One region of the Micromonospora sp. WMMA1363 genome, then DNA from elsewhere that is predicted to be linked to it. Evidence: riboswitches for the same ligand, from Rfam matches in the RefSeq annotation. Region 1 holds a riboswitch; the other holds the start of a gene.
The links. A riboswitch is a leader RNA that binds a small molecule or an ion and turns the genes downstream of it on or off. The one in region 1 is predicted to bind cobalamin.

Region 1 (6,023 bases):
ATGCGCCGTCCGACCCGAGCATCGAGCAGCGCATACCGCTCGAACTGAGGAACCGCGGATGTCACGCCGGCCGATCAGCAGTACGCCGACCTCGACGCCGACTGTTCACCGCGCGCGACACGATGAACGCCCTGGAACAGGCCGGTGCGGTGGATGGGTTTCAGGCAGCCGAAGGTCGCTCTCCGCCCGCCGTGGGCGGATGGTGGGATCTACGCCGCGCCACCTCGGCAAGCAGCGTCCGAAGTGCCTCGGCCAGGCCGGCGTTTGTGACGACCCGACGGGCGAACGGCAGCCGGACGTCGGTGTGGGTGTCCGGTGTCTCGGCGCGGAGCACGATGCCGTCGGCGTCGACCGCCACCGGTATCACCCGGGCCGACCGGGCCATCAATGCTGGGTCGACCAGCGTGGCGAGTTGGTTGAGGACGCCGCTGTGCCGCTGGGCGAGGTGCTGCAGGTGCGCGGCTTCGTCGGCGGCCAGCGGGTCCGGGCGCGCGGCGCGGTAGGCGCTGATGTCCACCGTGGTTCCACCGATGTCGCGGGCGAGGCCGATCGCGATCGGTTCGACCGCCCATAGCGCGACGGGGGGCAGGTCGAGCAGGGACATGACGGTGTCGGTGTCGCACGAGTCCAGACTTGCCGGGTCAAATCGGTGGGCGGTGCCGAGCATTCTCACTCTGGCTCGTACCCGGGAGCGGACGGCAACCGGGACCAGTTGGGTCACGTCGAGCCGCACCGCACCTGGCCGGCCGCGTGCGGCGACCAGCAGGCCGCCGGTCCGGGTCATCGGATCAACCGCGAGGACCACCGTCCCGTCCGGCAGGACGGCGTGCGATTCGACGAGGTCGACGTCGGTGTCGTCGAGGCGAAGCCGCAGGGATGGGGTGGCGGACAGGGCGGAGCGTACCGCAACGGCGTCCGGATCCGTCAGAACGGCGTGCGCGCCCGCCCCTGACGCCTTCGCTGTCGCGTTGCTGTCAGTGGCGGGCGCGGCGTCCGCCAGGTCCGCTGGCCGCCTGGCTGGGTGGAACGCCATGTCAATCCCCTCGGCCACGAGTGAAGGTGGGCTCGGCCTAGGGATACGACCTTAGTAGGTTAGGCTTGCCTTTGCCAAGACGGCGTCGTGTCGGGCCGCCGGTGGTCGCCATGCCGGTGTCGGTGGATTGGCGCCTCCCGGGCAGGCTCGCCCCCGCGCACACGGCGGGCGGGTGGCGTCAGGCGGGCTGGTAGGTGAGGCAGTCGCTGGCGGTGGCGCCGGGACCGACGGTGATCGACTCGACGGTGCAGGCGAGGTTGGTGTTGTAGACACACTCGGAGCGTGCGCAGGCGCCCACGGCGCCGATCACCTCCGCGATCCCGCCCTGCACCGAGGACTCCACGAACGTCGCGCAGGAAGCGGCATCACCCGTCGACGCCACGGTGATCGCCGGAGCGTGGCAGCCGTTGTCGTTGAAACTGCACGCCGTGGCGGCGCATTCACGCACCGGGGGCGACTGCAGCAGGGTTTTCATGGTGCCTCCAGAACATTGGAGCCAGCAGGGCAGAGGAGTGTCTGCTGGCGTGCTCGTGTCTCGGTCCGTATTTGCCGCACGCGGTGGAGGTGAAACCTCGTACCGGCGAGCGTCCCGCACATCATTTCGATTGGCACTTTAGCAGCTGGATGAACCTCGTGATGGGCTCGCCGCCATTTTCCCGGTGGCGCGTCGAATGGAGATTAGCCTTACCTTGGTAAGGTCAGTCTTGCTTTACCTGCCCGCGAGTGGCGTCTCGGACGAGATTTCGGCGTCGAGTGGGAAAGAATCGGCGGGCTGTTCCGGGCCAGGGCATTAATCGTTTCGTCGGAATGCTGCGAGGCTGAGGACTCACCCACCACTCCGGGTGGTTGGCATCCAGGTGTACGAGACGCCCCCAGGGCCGTGGGCTGTCGGGCTGACGGCGCAAAACACGTCGCGGGGCGGTCGGGGTGGCCCGGTCAGCCCGCCGCCAGCCGTAGGCCGAGCGCGACGAACGCGACCGCGCAGATCCGGTTGATCCGGCGTGACCAGCGGCCGTCCGCCAACCGGGCGGCCAGCCGTCCAGCGCCCGCGCCGAGAGCGATGTCGACGACGAGCTGCACCGCCACGAAGAGGGCGCCGAGCAGCACCAGTTGGGCGGTGGTGTCGCCCACCGCCGGGTCGACGAACTGCGGCAGAAACGCCACGCTGAACAGGATCATCTTCGGGTTGAGCAGGTTGCTCACGAGCCCGCGTAGGAAGGCCCGTCCGCCCCGTCCGCCCCGGGCGCCGGGCGCCGGTTCGGCGGCGCCAAGACCGCTGGTACCGCGCAGCGCCCGTACGCCGAGCACGATCAGGTATGCCGCGCCGGCCCAGCGGATCACGGTGAACAGCACCGGCGAGGCCGAGATCACCGCCGCGAGGCCGTAAACCACCGCCGCGATGTGCACCGCCTCCCCGGCGGCGACGCCGAGCGCGGCGACGATGCCGGCGCGGGTGCCGTAGCGGGCGGCGTTGGCCAGGACGAACATCATGTCCGGCCCCGGCGTGACCATGAGCACGACGGTCGCCGCGAGGTAGCCGGCGAGCGTCGCTGCGGACAGTCGAGCATGCCTCAGCCCTCCCCGGCCCCGTCCAGCAGGGCGCGACGCAACGCCAGCCGGTGCTCGCGGCGGATCTCCGCCTCGCGGTAGCGGCGCCGGTCCCCGTCGGTCTCGGGAAGCAGCGGCGGGACGGCACGGGGCTGGCCGGCGTCGTCGACGGCGACCATGACCAGGTGGGCGGTGGCCAGTACGGCCCGGTCCCAGCGGTCCGCGGTCACCTTGACGGCGACCTCCATCGAGCTGCGGCCCGCCCAGGTGATGCGGGCGTCAACGTGGACCACGTCGCCGACGCGCACCGCCCGGAGGAAGGCGGTCTCGTCGATGGCGGCGGTGACCGCCGGCCCGTCGGAGTGCCGGGCGGCGACCACCCCGGCGACGGAGTCGATGAGATTGAGGATCCGGCCGCCGTGGACCGTGCCCATCAGGTTGGTGTGGTGTTGGTCCATGATCTGCGACAGGGTCAGGTGCGACGCCGACGGTGGCCGGCCGGCGAGTGTGGTGGTGTCGTGCATGGGTCGTCCGTCCTCGGGAAGAACGCCGTCGGACCCGTCGGCGCGCACGTCGAGGACACGCCCAGCCGGCGTGTCACCCGCCCGACCCGCCCACGAGGTCGACGGCAGCGCACACACCTCGTGTACGCGGCACGGGCAGGTCTTCGGACTCGCGGGCGCGACCGGCCTGGACCGGTCTCCTACTGACCGTCGCTTCCCGGACCTCGCGGTCCAGTGCGTGGTGACGGCGGTCGTTCCCACTCACCGCTGCGGGGCAGTCCCGGATTCGCACCGGGTTCCCTCTTACGACGCCCGACCTGGTGCGGCCAAGCGAACCAGCGCCGCCGGTGACCCTATCGGGTAGTGGTCACCCGGCAGGTGGTCCCGGCGCGGGCTGTGAGCCACCTCGCTCGCCAGCGGTGTCGCCGGCCGGTCAGGGCGAGCGGGAACACGGTCTCGATGCCGCGGTTCCGGCACCGAGCGGGCGCAACGCGGCGTTGACCGCGGTGTGCTCCCGGGCATCGTCGGAGCCGGTTGTCGACGTGGCCGGAGGTGAGCTGTGACGGCCGGCACAGTTGGCGTTGTCACATCCGGGCGACGCCCCGCCGGCCGGCCCTTACCATCCCGGCATGACGGTGCCGTCAGAGACGCTTCGCCTTGCCGCCGATTTCCCGGCCGCCACGCACGAGCAGTGGCGGCGGTTGACTCTCGGGGTGCTCCGCAAGGCCGGCCTCGCCGACGAGGACACCCCGACCGAGACGGTCGAGGAGCTGCTGACCCATCGCGGGTACGACGACGTGGAGCTCGCGCCGCTGTACACCGCCGACGACCCGACCCCGTTCCCAGGCCCGCCGGGGCTGTTTCCGTACACCCGGGGTGGCCGGGCGACCGGGGCGGTGGTGGCGGGGTGGGACGTCCGGCAGCGGCACGCCGACCCGGACCTGACGGCCACCGGTGCGGCGGTCCGCGCCGACCTGGAGAACGGTGCCACCTCGCTGTGGCTGGTGCTCGGTGAGGGCGGTGTGTCGCCGGCCGGGCTGCCGGCGGTCCTGGAGGGCGTCTACCTGGACCTGGCCGGTGTCGTGCTGGACGCCGGCGCTGCCGCGGTCGAGGTGGTGCCGGGGTGGTTCGCGCTGGTGGCGGACCGGGGTGTGCCGGCCGCCGAGGTGCGCGGCTGCCTGGGCGTGGACCCACTCGGTTTCCGGGCGCGGACCGGGCAGCGGTGGGACGGCCCGGCCGGCGAGTGGGCCCGCCGGTGCGCGGCCGGTTTCCCGGGCCTGCGGGCGATGATGGTCGACGCGACCGGCTACCACGACGCGGGCGGTTCCGACGCGCAGGAGATCGGCTGCGCGCTGGCCACCGGTGTGGCGTACCTGCGCGAGTTGACTGCTGCCGGGTTGGCCGTGCCGGCCGCGTTCGGACAGCTGGAGTTCCGGTACGCCGCCACCGCCGACCAGTTCGCCACGATCGCGAAGCTGCGCGCCGCCCGCCGGCTCTGGGCGCGGGTGGCGCAGGTGTGCGGGGTGCCGGAGGCGGGCGCGCAGCGCCAGCACGCGGTGACCGCTACGGCGATGATGACCGCGCGTGATCCCTGGGTGAACATGCTCCGGACGACGCTGGCCTGTTTCGCCGCCGGCGTCGGTGGGGCGGACGCGGTGACCGTGCAGCCGTTCGACCACTGCCTGGGCCTGCCGGACGGCTTCGCCCGGCGGATCGCGCGTAACACCCAGTCGCTGCTGCTGGAGGAGGCGAACGTGGGCCGGGTGGTCGACCCGGCCGGCGGCTCGTGGTACGTCGAGCGGTACACCGAGGAACTGGCCCGGGTGGCCTGGGCGTGGTTCACGGAGATCGAGCGGGCCGGCGGGATGGGCGCCGCGCTGGACAGCGGCCTGGTCGCCGACCGGCTCGCGGCGACGTGGCAGCGACGGATGCGGAACCTGGCGCACCGCCGGGACCCGCTCACCGGCGTCAGCGAGTTCCCCGACCTGGAGGAGCGGCTGCCGATCCGCCCGCCCGCGCCGGCCGCACCCGGCGGCGGGCTGCCCCGGCACCGGTACGCGGAGCCGTACGAGGCGTTGCGTGACCGCTCGGACGCGCACACGGTGGCTACCGGTGCCCGGCCCACGGTGTTCCTCGCCACCCTCGGCCCGGCGGCGGCGCACAACGCGCGCGCCGGGTTCGCCGCGAACCTCTTCGCAGCCGGTGGGATCGCCACCGTCCGACCGCCGGTCGGGGACGACGACCCGGCCCGGCTCGCCGCGGAATTCGCCGCCAGCGGTGCCCGGGTCGCCTGCCTGTGCTCGTCCGACCGTGGCTACGCCGAGTCGGCGGAGTCGGTGGCGCGGGCCCTGGCCGACGCCGGCGCGGTCCGGCTGTGGCTGGCCGGTGGGCCAGCCGGCCATACCGGCGTGACGGACTACCTGTACGCGGGCTGCGACGCCGTGGCGGTGCTGGAGACGACGCTGCGTGACCTGGGGGTGGCGTGATGGACGCTCGGATTCCCGACTTCTCCGGAGTGGAACTCGGTGACCCGCCCGCCGGCGCCGACCTCGGCCCGTGGCGCGACGCGGTGCGCGCCGAGTCCGGCGGCGAGCCGGACACGCTGAGCTGGCAGACCCCGGAGGGCATCGCCGTTCCGCCGCTGTACACCGCCGCCGACCGGGCTGGGCTGGACTTCCTCGGCACGTACCCGGGCATCGCCCCGTACCTGCGTGGCCCCTACCCGACCATGTACACCACCCAGCCGTGGACGATCCGCCAGTACGCGGGCTTCTCCACCGCCGAGGAGTCCAACGCCTTCTACCGGCGTAACCTGGCCGCCGGCCAGAAGGGACTCTCGGTCGCCTTCGATCTGCCGACCCACCGGGGTTACGACTCCGACCACCCCCGGGTCGCCGGGGACGTGGGCATGGCCGGGGTGGCGATCGACTCGATCTACG
Region 2 (6,023 bases), 710 kb from region 1:
GCGGAAAGCGGACATCCGCTCCGCCGCCATCAGGCCGTCGCCGGACTCGTGACCGACCACCGGGATGGTCGCCGGTAGTGCGGACCAGATCCTGCCTGACGGAACGGCCCGGGGTCGAGCCAAGGGGTCCGCACATCCCGGCCATCCCGGGCGCCGGTGACGTCCGGCATCGGACGGAGAACACGCCGCCTGGGGCAACCGGCCGACCGCCGCCGCCGGGCCGCGCTGGGATGATCCGTACAGGTCGCGATCATCCTCCTCACAGCATCCTGTCAGGTGACGGTGCTGCACTGGAGGTCAGGCCGAGGAGAGGAGGCGGGAATGGGCTGGTTCAGCCGGCGGTCCCGGAGCCGGGAATGGGACGGGATCCCGACCAAGCTCGACCGTGAGGCCACCCGGGAGGACCTGGCGGCGCTGGAGGCGTTCGTCGCCAGTCGGGCCGGGGTGGAGTTCTACCTGGAGCCGGAGACCACGGCGACCGATACGACGGTGGTGGCGATCGCCCACGACGGCGAGTGGATCCGTCGCCGCACCGGGTCGCCCCGGGCCGCGGCGGCGCTGGCGCACCGGCATGCCCTGCCGCTGTACGAGGCGGCGAAGACCGGCTACCCGGAGCGCATGCGGGCCTGGAACCGGGCCCACCCGGAGCGCCGCGCCCGTTAGCGGGGCAGCCGCCGAGAGTCCCGGAAGCCGTCGGCATCGGGCTGCCCGGTGCCCCGGGAACCGCGATGCCGGCGGCAGCGGGTCCGCCCCTGCGCCCCCGGACTCATTCCGTGTCCCGGATCCGTCCGGCAGGGAGCGCAACTCGATGCCGCCGATGGCTACTTCGTCGATGTCGCCATCAGGCCGATGCCGGCTGGACCTGACCAGGCAGTGTGGGCGCGTTGACCGGGGCGCCGGAAGTGTGGCAGCATTCGCGGCCGGACGGCAGTGAAGGAAGCCGGTGCGATTCCGGCGCGGTCCCGCCACTGTCACCGGGGAGCGATCCCCCCTTGTGAGTCACGGCTGCGGTGTGCGCGGTTGGAAGGCCGGGGGTGAGCGTCGATCCGGGAGCCAGGATACTTCGGCCGTCGGTGCACCCCAGGGCGTGGACACCCGAGGAGGACCCGATGACACATAGCGTCTCCCCCATCGACGGCGATCGTCGAACCTGGTCCGTGTGGGCCGGCACGCGCACGACCGGCCACCGGACCGGGGCTTGCGCTGACCGCACCGCCGGCCGGGCCGGCGTGGCCGCAGCCCCCGCCGCCGCACCGGCCGCTCGCCTCGTCGACCGCTGACGTCTTCGCCTGCGTCGTCCCGCCTGCCGGACGACCGTCGGCTGCGGTGACGCGCCGCCGTAGCGCGCCCGCTGACCACTTGCTCTTCGGCCCGGCCGGTTGCTCTTCGCCCGGCCGGCTCGCCGACCGGGCCGCTACCCTCCGGAGCCTCTAGTGCGCATCCTGTTGCTGTCCACCGCCGACACCGACCTGCTCGCCGCGCGGGCGAGCGGCGCCGACTATCGCCTCGCCAACCCCACCCGGGTCGCCGTCGATGCCGTACCCGGCCTGCTCGACGGCGTCGACCTGGCCGTGGTACGCCTGCTCGGCGGGCGGCAGGCGTGGCCCGACGGGCTGGCCGCGGTGCTCGCCTCCGGGGTGCCGACGGTCGCCCTGGGCGGTGAGAGCGTGCCGGACGCGGAGTTGACGGCGGCCTCCACGGTGCCCTCCGGGGTGGCCACCCAGGCCTTGTCGTACCTGGTCGAAGGAGGCCCGGCGAACCTGGCCCAGCTGGCCCGCTTCCTCTCCGACACGGTACTGCTGACCGGCGAGGGGTTCGCCCCACCCGCGTCGACCCCGGCGTACGGGATCCACGGTGACCGGCCGGCCGACCCGGACCGGCCCACGGTGGGCATCGTCTTCTACCGGGCACACGCACTGGCCGGCAACACCGCGTTCGTCGACACCCTCGCCGCCGCTGTCGAGGCGGCCGGCGGCAACGCGTCGCCGATCTTCTGCGGCTCGCTGCGCGGGCTGGCCGCCGGCACCGGCCCGCTGGGACTGTTCGCCCGTTGCGACGCGCTGCTGGTCACCGTGCTCGCCGCCGGCGGCACGGTGGCGGCCGACGCCGCCGGCGGTGGCGACGAGGACGCCTGGGACGTGGGTGCGCTCGCCGTCCTCGACGTGCCGGTGATCCAGGCGCTCTGCCTCACCAGCACCCGCGAGCAGTGGGCCGGCAGCGACGCCGGACTGTCCCCACTGGACGCGGCGATGCAGGTGGCCATCCCTGAGTTCGACGGGCGAATCGTCACCGTTCCGTTCTCGTTCAAGCAGATCGACGCCGACGGGCTGTCGGGATACGAGCCGGACCTGGAACGGGCCGCCCGGGTGGCTGGCATCGCGGTGCGGCACGCCCGGCTGCGGCGGCTGCCGAACGCCGGCAAGCGGGTCGCCGTCGTGCTCAGCTCGTACCCGACGAAACACTCCCGGGTCGGCAACGCCGTCGGCCTGGACACGCCGGCGAGCGCGGTACGGCTGCTCGCCGCGCTCTCCGCCGCCGGGTACGACCTGGGGGAGGCACCGGCACCCGACGACGGGGACGAGCTCATCCACGCACTCATCGCCGCCGGGGGACACGACGTCGAGTGGCTCACCCCGGAGCAGCTCACCACCGCGTCCGCGCGGGTGCCGGGGGAGACGTACCGGCGCTGGTTCGACGACGTGCCGGCGGAGCTGCGCGAGGCGATGCGGGACCATTGGGGTGAACCGCCCGGCGAGTTGTACACCGACGGCGGTGACCTCGTGCTGGCCGGTCTGCGCTTCGGCAACGTGGCCCTGCTGATCCAGCCGCCGCGTGGCTTCGGGGAGAACCCGGTCGCCATCTACCACGACCCGGACCTGCCGCCGAGCCACCACTACCTGGCCGCGTACCGGTGGCTGGCGGCACCGGCGGCGGACGGTGGCTTCGGCGCGGACGCCGTGCTGCACCTGGGCAAGCACGGCACCCTGGAGTGGCTGCCCGGTAAGGGCCTCGGACTGGCCGCCGACTGCGCCCCGGACGCGGTGCTGGGCGACCTGCCCCTGGTCTATCCGTTCATCGTCAACGACCCTGGGGAGGGGACGCAGGCCAAGCGCCGCGCCCACGCCATCGTCGTCGATCACCTCGTGCCACCGATGGCGCGCGCCGAGACGTACGGCGACCTGGCCAAGGTGGAACAGCTCCTGGACGAGTACGCGACCGTGCAGGCCCTCGACCCGACCAAGGTTCCCACCGTGCAGCGCCAGATCTGGCAGCTGGTCCGGGCCGCCGAGCTGCACCACGACCTGCACCAGGCCGAGATGCCGGCCGCCGACGACTTCGACGACTTCGTGCTGCACCTCGACGGCTACCTGTGCGAGGTCAAGGACGTGCAGATTCGCGACGGCCTGCACGTGTTGGCCGCCGCGCCCACTGGGGAGGCGCGGGTCAACCTCGTGCTCGCCGTGCTGCGCGCCCCACAGGTGTGGGGTGGCGTCCGTGCCCTGCCCGGCCTGCGCCAGGCGCTCGCCGCGAGCCACGGTCTGGACGAGGCCGCGTTACTCGCCGCGCCGGGGCGGCGGGTGACCGTGCCGGAGGCGTTGACCGACATCGTCGACGGACCGGCCGCCACCGCCGCCGACGCTGTCGACCTCATCGAGGCGCTGGCTCGGCGGCTCGTCCTCGGGATGGAGACGCTCGGCTGGGACCCGGCCGCGGCCGAGGCGGTCGTCGCCGAGGTTACCGGCGGGTCGGTGCCGGACGCGACCGCCGTGCTGCGGTTCGCCGCCACCGAAGTCGTGCCGCGGCTGGACCGCACCACCGACGAGATCGATCGGGTGCTCGCCGCGCTCGACGGGCGGTTCGTGCCGCCCGGTCCGTCCGGCTCGCCGACCCGTGGTCTGGTCAACGTGCTCCCCACCGGGCGCAACTTCTACTCCGTCGACCCGAAAGCGATCCCCAGTCGCAACGCCTGGGAGGTGGGGGTGGCGTTGGCCGACTCGCTGCTCGCCCGGTACCTCGCGGACACTGGCGGATACCCAGAATCGGTGGGCCTCACGGTCTGGGGCACCAGCGCCATGCGGACCCAGGGTGACGACATCGCCGAGGTGCTCGCGTTGCTCGGCTGCCGACCGGTCTGGGACGACCGCTCCCGTCGGGTCACCGGTGTCGAGGTGGTGCCCCTCGCCGAGCTCGGCCGGCCCCGCATCGACGTCAGCGTGCGGATCTCCGGGTTCTTCCGGGACGCCTTCCCACACGTCGTGGCGCTCATCGACGACGCGGTGCGGCAGGTGGCCGCGCTGGAGGAGCCCGCCACCGACAACTTCGTCCGCGCTCACGTGACGGAGGACGTCGCCGAGCACGGTGACGAGCGCCGGGCCACTGCCCGCATCTTCGGCTCCAAGCCGGGGGCGTACGGGGCCGGGCTGCTGCCGCTCATCGACGCCCGGAACTGGCGCAGCGACGCCGACCTCGCCGAGGTGTACGCGGTCTGGGGCGGCTACGCGTACGGGCGGGGGCTGAACGGGCGGGAGGCACGGGTCGACATGGAACGTTCCTTCGGGCGTATCGCCGTCGCGGTGAAGAACCAGGACACCCGCGAGCACGACATCGTGGACTCCGACGACTACTTCCAGTACCACGGCGGGATGGTGGCGATGGTCCGCCACCTCACCGGCGCCTCACCGGCCGCGTACGTGGGTGACTCGGCGATGCCGCACGACGTGCGTACCCGCACGCTCGGCGAGGAGACCCGGCGGGTGTTCCGGGCCCGGGTGGTCAACCCGCGCTGGATCGCCGCGATGCGCCGCCACGGCTACAAGGGCGCCTTCGAGCTGGCGGCCACCGTGGACTACCTGTTCGGCTACGACGCCACCGCCGGCGTGGTCGACGACTGGATGTACGAGCGCCTCGCCGAGGCGTACCTGTTCGACCGCGGGACGCGGGACTTCCTCGGTGAGTCGAACCCGTGGGCCCTGCGCGGCATCACCGAGCGGCTCCTGGAGGCCGCCGACCGCGGTCTGTGGGCCGAGCCGAACCCGGACACCCTGGACCGGCTCCGCGAGATGTACCTGGCCAGCGAGGGCGACCTGGAGGACCGGCGGTGAGCGCGAGGAGTGAGCGGGGTTTGCGAGCCCCGCAGTCGCGATCGGTGGGTGGTGCGGTGAGCGCGAGGAGTGAGCGGGGTTTGCGAGCCCCGCAGTCGCGATCGGAGACGACGCAGTGACCGTGTTCCCGTTCTCCGCTGTCCTCGGGATGGCCGACATGGGCCTCGCGCTGCTGCTCAACGCGGTCAGCCCGGCGATCGGCGGGGTGCTCGTCCGGGGCGAGAAGGGCACCGCGAAGTCCACCGCCGTCCGCGCCCTTGCTGCCCTGCTGCCGCCGGTGGACCGGGTTGTCGGCTGCCGATTCGGCTGCGATCCGGCCCTGCCGGACCTCCGTTGCCCGGATGGTCCGCACCCGGACGGGCCGGCGGCGGAGCGTCGCCCGGCCGCGTTGGTCGAGTTGCCCGTCGGCGCCGCCGAGGACCGGGTGGTCGGCGCGCTCGATCTGGAGCGGGTCCTCGCCGAGGGGGTACGCGCGTACGAGCCCGGCCTGCTCGCCGCCGCCCACCGTGGAGTGCTCTACGTTGACGAGGTCAACCTGCTCCACGACCACCTGGTCGACCTGTTGCTGGACGCCGCGGCCATGGGCCGCTGCCACGTCGAGCGGGAGGGCGTCTCGGTCAGCCACGCCGCCCGGTTCCTGCTCGTCGGCACGATGAACCCGGAGGAGGGGGAGCTGCGGCCGCAACTGCTCGACCGGTTCGGGCTCACCGTCGAGGTGACGGCCAGCCGGGACCCGGCCGTGCGGGTGGAGGTGGTCCGCCGCCGGCTCGCCGCTGACGCCGATCCCGCCGGCTTCGCCGCCCGGTGGGCCGAGCCGGATGCGGCCGTCGCCCGCCGGGTGGCCGACGCCCGGGCCCGGCTCGACCGGGTAGCGCTGACCGATGCCGCGCTGCGGCAGATCGCCGAGGTCTGCGCGGCGTT

Region 2: linked by a shared signal. The riboswitch ahead of cobN (cobaltochelatase subunit CobN) and the one ahead of QTQ03_RS08120 (acyl-CoA thioesterase) in region 1 are both predicted to bind cobalamin.

What each region holds. Positions count from the first base shown of each region.
Region 1 covers NZ_JAUALB010000001.1:1,772,842-1,778,864, reverse strand. Annotated here, with positions in the region: gene QTQ03_RS08135 (DUF2470 domain-containing protein) at 161-1,033, opposite strand; gene QTQ03_RS08130 (DUF1540 domain-containing protein) at 1,212-1,508, opposite strand; gene QTQ03_RS08125 (LysE family translocator) at 1,970-2,545, opposite strand; gene QTQ03_RS08120 (acyl-CoA thioesterase) at 2,605-3,105, opposite strand; cobalamin riboswitch at 3,223-3,439, opposite strand; gene QTQ03_RS08115 (methylmalonyl-CoA mutase family protein) at 3,714-5,570, shown strand; gene scpA (methylmalonyl-CoA mutase) at 5,570-6,023, shown strand, end outside.
Region 2 covers NZ_JAUALB010000001.1:1,060,463-1,066,485, forward strand. Annotated here, with positions in the region: gene QTQ03_RS04870 (MFS transporter) at 1-52, shown strand, start outside; gene QTQ03_RS04875 (hypothetical protein) at 322-663, shown strand; cobalamin riboswitch at 934-1,064, shown strand; gene cobN (cobaltochelatase subunit CobN) at 1,434-5,102, shown strand; partial or broken gene QTQ03_RS04885 (VWA domain-containing protein) at 5,183-6,023, shown strand, end outside.